2 regions of the Micromonospora sp. NPDC049836 genome follow, and region 2 is predicted to be linked to the other one. Evidence: predicted binding sites of a transcription regulator. Region 2 holds the regulator's gene; the other holds the start of a gene.
What was found. The regulator HspR, encoded in region 2, represses chaperone genes until heat shock. The targets are predictions, from matches to a motif close to TTGAGTNNNNNNNACTCAA.
Positions count from the first base shown of each region.

Region 1 (3,404 bases), on a different contig from region 2:
GGCGATCCTCAACCGGATCGCCACGGCGATCGGCCGGGTCGCCCAGCGCCCGCAGGGACTGGACCAGCTCGCCCAGTGCGCGATTGCGGACAACGCCCAGAATGGCGGCCAGAATGGCGGCCAGAACGGTGGTCAGAACGGCGGCCAGACGGGTGGCCAGAACGGCGGTCAGCCGGGTGGCCAGAACGGCGGTCAGCCGGGTGGCAACAATGGCGGCGGCCAGAACGGCGGCGGCAACAACGGGCTGGAGGTTCTGGCCAAGGACTGCGCCAACAGCCAACTCGAGGCGCACAACGGTTTCCAGGCCGGGAACCGCTGCGTGAGCACCGCGTTCGGTGAGGTCGGCGCGGCGGAGAACAATCCCTCGCTGCTCATCACCCAGTTCCCGAACCGGGTCCAGCGCAACCAGCCGTTCACGCTCCGGGTCACCACCCGCAACCTGATCCGCGACCGGTTCCTCGCCGCCGGCCAGGGCGGCTACTACCTGGAGAGCTCGCTGCTCAACGACCAGGGCCTGGTGCGCGGCCACTTCCACACCGCGTGCCGGATGCTGAGCAGCACCCGCCAGCCCCCGAACCCGCAGGACGTGCCGGCGTTCTTCGTGGCCACCGAGGACGGCCGGGGCAGCGACCAGGCGGACGACGTGCTCATCCAGGTCCCCGGCCTGGCCCAGTCCGGGATCGCCCAGTGCGCGGTCTGGGCCGGTGACGGCTCGCACCGCATTCCGATGATGGAGCGGGCCAACCAGACCCCCGCCTTCGACGTGGTGCGGATCCGGGTCAACTGACCTGGCACGACGGCCGGGGCCGGCCGGGCGAGACCCGGACGGCCCCGGCCGTGCCGTTGCCGGTGCCCGCCGGAGACCGCTCGCCGGTGCCGGTCCCGCCGCCGGGCACAAATTGTCGGGCGGCCGGAAAGCCGACGGGGCCACGCCGATTTCTCAGCGTGACCCCGGGACGCCCGACGGTGAGCCGGGACCTCAGCGGTTCTTGTACGCCTCCACCACGGAGACCGGGATCCGGCCCCGCTCGGAAATCTCGTAGCCGTTCTTGACGGCCCATTCCCGGATGGCGCGGTTCTGCTCGCGATCCATTCCGGAGGTGGCGGAGGTGGCCCGGCGGGTCGCCCGCCCGGTCTCCACCGGTCCGCGCCCGATCCGCCGGCCAGCGTTGATGTACGGGTCCAGGGCCTTGCGCAGGACCCCGGCGTTCTCGTCCGAGACGTCGATCGTGTACGCCACGCCGTCCAGGCTGAACTCGACGGTCCGGTCGGCCTTTCCGCCGTCCAGGTCGTCGGTCAGAACGGTGATTACTTTCCTTGCCATCGCCATTACTCCCTGTGTCGGGCGGGGTGTGAGTACGAGTTTGACGTATCTCGCGGCGAATTCGCAACAATACTTGCCGTTCGCCATTCGGCGGGTCGGCATATCCGTCGGCCGAATCGTGCCGCGCCATGCGGGGCGGGGCTCCGGAGGCGAGGGTGGAGCGTGGCGTGGGTCACAGCCAGGAACAAGGGGAACGCTTTGTTACTTGAGTCTGACACGCTCAACTCAACGTGATAGCAGGTGTTCGATGGCAACTCTTCCGGTACTGCCCCTGACCGACGCCGTCCTGCTGCCCGGCATGGTCATCCCGGTGACCCTCGACCCGACCACCCAGGCCGCGGTCGACGCGGCCCGCGCCACCGGCGACAAGACGCTGCTGGCCGTGCCCCGCCTCGACGGCGAGTACGGCTCCGTCGGCGTGGTCGCCACCATTGAGAAGGTGGGCCGACTGCCCAGCGGCGAACCCGCCGCCGTGGTCCGCGGCCTCACCCGGGCCCGGATCGGCTCCGGCGTGCCCGGCCCGGGCGCCGCCCTCTGGGTGGAGGCCACCGCGCTCGACGAACCCGCCCCGGCCGGCAAGGCCCGGGAACTCGCCCGCGAGTACCGCGCGCTGATGACCTCGGTTCTCCAGCAGCGCGGCGCCTGGCAGGTCATCGACGCGATGGAGCGGATGACCGACCTCTCCGAGCTGGCCGACGCGGCCGGCTACGCGCCCTGGCTCAGCCTGGCGCAGAAGACCGAGCTGCTCGCCGCCCCGGACGTCACCGCCCGGCTCGAACTGCTGGTCGGCTGGGTGAAGGACCACCTCGCCGAGCAGGAGGTCACCGAGCAGATCAACAGCGACGTCCGCGAAGGGCTGGAGAAGTCCCAGCGGGAGTTCCTGCTCCGCCAGCAGCTCGCCGCCATCCGCAAGGAACTCGGCGAGGACGAGCCCGACGGCTCCGCCGACTACCGGTCCCGGGTGGAGTCCGCCGAGCTGCCGGGGAAGGTCCGCGAGGCGGCCCTGCGCGAGGTCGGCAAGCTCGAGCGGGCCAGCGACGCCTCCCCGGAGGCGGGCTGGATCCGTACCTGGCTGGACACCGTCCTCGAGATGCCGTGGAACACGCGTACCGAGGACAACACCGACCTGGCGGCGGCGCGCGCGGTGCTCGACGCGGACCACGCCGGCCTCGCCGACGTGAAGGACCGGATCCTGGAGTACCTGGCGGTGCGCAACCGGCGCGCCGAGCGCAACCTCGGCGTGGTCGGCGGCCGCGGCTCCGGCGCGGTGCTCGCCCTCGCCGGCCCGCCCGGCGTCGGCAAGACCAGCCTCGGCGAGTCGGTGGCCCGCGCGCTCGGCCGCACCTTCGTCCGGGTCTCCCTCGGCGGCGTCCGGGACGAGGCCGAGATCCGTGGCCACCGCCGTACCTACGTCGGCGCGCTGCCCGGCCGGATCGTCCGCGCCCTGCGCGAGGCCGGTTCGATGAACCCGGTCGTGCTCCTCGACGAGGTCGACAAGCTGGCCGTCGGCTACGCCGGCGACCCGGCCGCGGCCCTGCTGGAGGTGCTCGACCCGGCCCAGAACCACACCTTCCGCGACCACTACCTGGAGGTCGACCTCGACCTGTCCGACGTGCTCTTCCTGGCCACCGCCAACGTGGTGGAGACCATCCCCGGCCCGCTGCTGGACCGGATGGAGCTGGTCACCCTGGACGGCTACACCGAGGACGAGAAGGTCGCCATCGCCCGCGACCACCTGCTGCCGCGCCAGCGGGAGCGGGCCGGGCTGACCGCCGACGAGGTGACCGTCGCCGACGAGGCCCTCGCGCTGATCGCCGGCGAGTACACCCGGGAGGCCGGGGTCCGGCAGCTCGAACGGGCCCTTGCCAAGATCCTGCGCAAGGTCGCCGTCGCGCTGGCGTCCGATTCGGCGCCGGTCCGGGTGGACGGGAACAACCTGGCCCGCTACCTGGGCCGGCCCAAGTTCACCCCGGAATCGGCGGAGCGGACCGCGGTGCCCGGCGTGGCCACCGGCCTGGCCGTCACCGGTGCCGGCGGCGACGTGCTCTTCATCGAGGCCACCAGCATGGAGGGCGAGCCG
Region 1 is NZ_JBITLH010000009.1:5,098-8,501, reverse strand. Features, by position in the region: gene ACIBPB_RS23085 (hypothetical protein) at 1-787, shown strand, start outside; gene ACIBPB_RS23080 (Lsr2 family protein) at 980-1,324, opposite strand; gene lon (endopeptidase La) at 1,572-3,404, shown strand, end outside.
Region 1: lon (endopeptidase La) is a predicted target of HspR. The motif match lies at 1,530-1,548, and genes of this name have one in related genera.

Region 2 (3,404 bases):
CAGCCGAACGAGGAGGAGGCCGCCGCGGCGGCCGGCACCGCCGACGCCGAGCTGGAGTCGGTCCGCGCCGAGCTGACGGAGCGGACCCGGGACCTGCAGCGGGTGTCGGCGGAGTACGCCAACTACCGCAAGCGGGTCGACCGGGACCGCAACCTGGTGCAGGAGCAGGCGACCGGCAGCGTGCTCACCGCGCTGCTGCCGATCCTCGACGACCTGGACCGGGCCCGGGAACACGGTGACCTGGTCGGACCGTTCGGCTCGGTGGCGGAGCAGCTCACCGCCGCGCTGGGCAAGTTCGGCCTGACCGCGTTCGGCGAGCAGGGTGACCCGTTCGACCCGACCCGGCACGAGGCGGTGGCCCACCAGACCTCCGCCGACGTGACCGAACCGACCTGCGTGCAGGTCATGCGCCGGGGTTACCAGCTCGGCGAACGGCTGCTGCGGCCCGCCATGGTCGCGGTCGCCGACCCGGAGTAGTGCCGACCCGTGACGTCCCGCCCGCCCACTCCGGGCGGGCGGGACGACCGGGATACGTCCCGTGGAAGGGGGTGGACCGGTGAGTTCCAAGGACTGGATCGAGAAGGACTACTACGCCGCGCTGGGCGTGGAGAAATCCGCCTCCCCGGACGAGATCAAGAAGTCGTACCGGAAGCTGGCCCGGGAGTCGCACCCGGACCACAACCCCGGTGACCCGAAGGCCGAGGAGCGGTTCAAGGCCGTCTCCGAGGCGTACGCGGTGCTCGGCGACGAGAAGAAGCGCCGCGAGTACGACGAGATGCGCTCGCTCTTCGGCTCGGGCGCGTTCCGTCGCAACGCCCGCGGCGGCGGCCAGCCCGGCGGCATGCCGTTCGACGTCTCCGACCTGTTCGGCGGGGGCGCGGGCGGCGGCGAGGCGCGGTTCGGCGGCGGCGGCCTGGGCGACCTGTTCAGCTCGATCTTCACCGGCGGCGGCGCCGGTGGTGCGGCCCGCCCGCGCGGCCCGGCCCGGGGTCGGGACGTGGAGACCGAGGTGGCGCTGGACTTCTCCGACGCCGTTCGCGGCGTCACCCTTCCGCTCACCCTGCGCGCGCCCGGCGTCTGCGAGACCTGCCACGGCAACGGGGCGAAGCCCGGCACCCAGCCGGTCGCCTGCCCGGTCTGCCACGGGGCCGGGGTGACCACCCGCAACCAGGGGTCGTTCAGCTTCTCCGAGCCGTGCCGCAACTGCCAGGGCGTGGGCACCATCGTCGAGGAGAAGTGCCCGGAGTGCCACGGCACGGGCGGGGTGACCAAGACCCGCACCCTGAACGTCCGCTTTCCGGCCGGGGTCTCCGACGGCCAGCGCATCCGGCTGGCCGGCCGGGGCGAGCCCGGCGAGCGCGGCGGACCGGCCGGTGACCTGTTCGTCCAGGTGAAGGTCCGCCCGGACGAGCTGTTCGGGCGTACCGGGGACGACCTGACCCTGACCGTGCCGATCACGTTCGCGGAGGCGGTGCTCGGCACCGACCTGCGGGTGCCGACCCTGGACGGCACGGTGACCCTGCGGGTGCCGCCGGGTACGCCCAGCGGCCGGGTGCTGCGCGCCCGGGGCAAGGGAGTCGTACGCAGGGACGGCCGCGCCGGTGACCTGCTGGTCACGCTCGACGTGGTGGTGCCGGCGAAGGTGTCGGACGAGGCGCGAGCGGCGCTGGAGGCGTTCGCCGAACAGACCCCGCCCGCCGCCCGGGAACATCTCGACGCGCGGGTGCGTCGAGTCAGTTGACGCGGTGATTCAGGCAGCGGAGGTGAGCGGGGATGTCGGAGGAGTTCGTCGGCTCGGGTGACCCTGCCTACGAGGCCAAGGTTCTGATGATCTCGGTCGCGGCGCGGATGGCGGGCATGCACCCGCAGACCCTGCGCCAGTACGACCGGCTGGGCCTGGTTCAGGCCGGCCGGGCGGCCGGCGGTGGCCGCCGGTACAGCGTCCGGGACGTGGTGCTGCTGCGGGAGGTGCAGCGGCTCAGCCAGGACGACGGGATCAACCTGGCCGGGGTCAAGCGGATCATCGGGCTGGAGCGGCTGCTCGAGCAGGCCCAGCAGCGGGTGGCCCGGCTGGAGGCGGAGCTGGATGCCGCGTACCGCCGGATCGCCGAGCTGGAGTCGCTGGGCGGCTTCGCGCGCGGCGACCTGGTCCCCACCAACCGCACCTCCACCGCGCTCGTGGTCTGGCGCCCCCGCCGCAACCCCGACCGCTGACCCACTCGTACGCCAAGGCCGGCGCGCCCACCGGGGCCGCGCCGGCCTTCCCGTGCCCACCCCCGTCCCCGTTCCCCGGCGCGGTGCTCGCTCCCCGGGCTTCCCGCGTGGTGCTTCCACCCGTCCACGCCCGCTTCCCGCGCAATCCCGGGCATGGGTGGAACGCGATGGAGGTGTCCGGCGCGGTTTGACCTCCATGGCGTTCCACCCGCGCCGCGGCGGGAGGGTTCGGGGGAAAAGCGGGGTCCCGAGGTGGTGGGGTTCGGTAGCCTGTGAATGCGGCCAACCAACTCAATTCGGACTCCGAACTGGCAGGGGGAGCCATGGCGGAATCGGCGAAGAAGGTGGCGGAGCAGGCGGAGGAGCGGCTGGAGCAGGTGGCCGAGAAGGTCCGGGAGCGATTCGACCGGATCTCGGCGGGCGGCTTCACCGAGAAGATCAGAGAGGGCCGCTTCGCGGACCAGGTGGACCACGGCGTCGACCGGGCCAGAGCGGACGAGCGGCGCAAGAAGCAGGGCGGATCGGCAAGCTGACGATCCGTCGACGTGCGGGCCGGGACCCACGGGGGGTCCCGGCCCGTTCGTCGTCCCAGCGCAGCACGCGTGAGATCACCACAACGGAGCCGGTGCGGGCACGGCGGGGCCACACCCCCACCGAGGAACGGACAGCCTCAGAGCCGGCGGTTCTCCCGGACCAGACCGCCCTCGCACCAGTCCCGGTAGACGAAGAGATCCGGTCGGGCGAGCAGCACCCGGCTGTTGTGCGCCCAGTTGCGCATCAGCTCGTCACCGACCCGCTCGGCCTGCTCGACCAGCTTGCGGAAGCGGCGCTTCGGGTGGGCCCGGAAATTGGTCCGGATGCCGTCGGCCGCATAGATGTAGAGGCAGTGCAGGGCGAACCGGCGGGCCGGGCAGGCCGGGTCCATGGCCAGTTCGAAGAGCGTCCCGACCAGGTGGTCACCGGCGACCAGCAGGTCCCAGTCCTGCGGCATGGAGGTCAGCGGCACCGAGTCGGGCTGGTACGCCCACGACCGCAACTCGGCCGGCGACGGGTCGACGGGGTTGGCGAAGCCGCGGAACGTCTCTTCCTGCACGTTCACCGGCCGACCTTCCGCTTGCGCTGGCGGGGGCACCGGCCACCCGCGGACTGGCTGCTGGGGCGACACGTTAACCCGGTTGCCCCGGACAGCG
Region 2 is NZ_JBITLH010000010.1:101,671-105,074, reverse strand. Features, by position in the region: gene grpE (nucleotide exchange factor GrpE) at 1-477, shown strand, start outside; gene dnaJ (molecular chaperone DnaJ) at 557-1,741, shown strand; gene ACIBPB_RS24950 (heat shock protein transcriptional repressor HspR) at 1,774-2,214, shown strand; gene ACIBPB_RS24945 (hypothetical protein) at 2,538-2,747, shown strand; gene ACIBPB_RS24940 (hypothetical protein) at 2,885-3,313, opposite strand.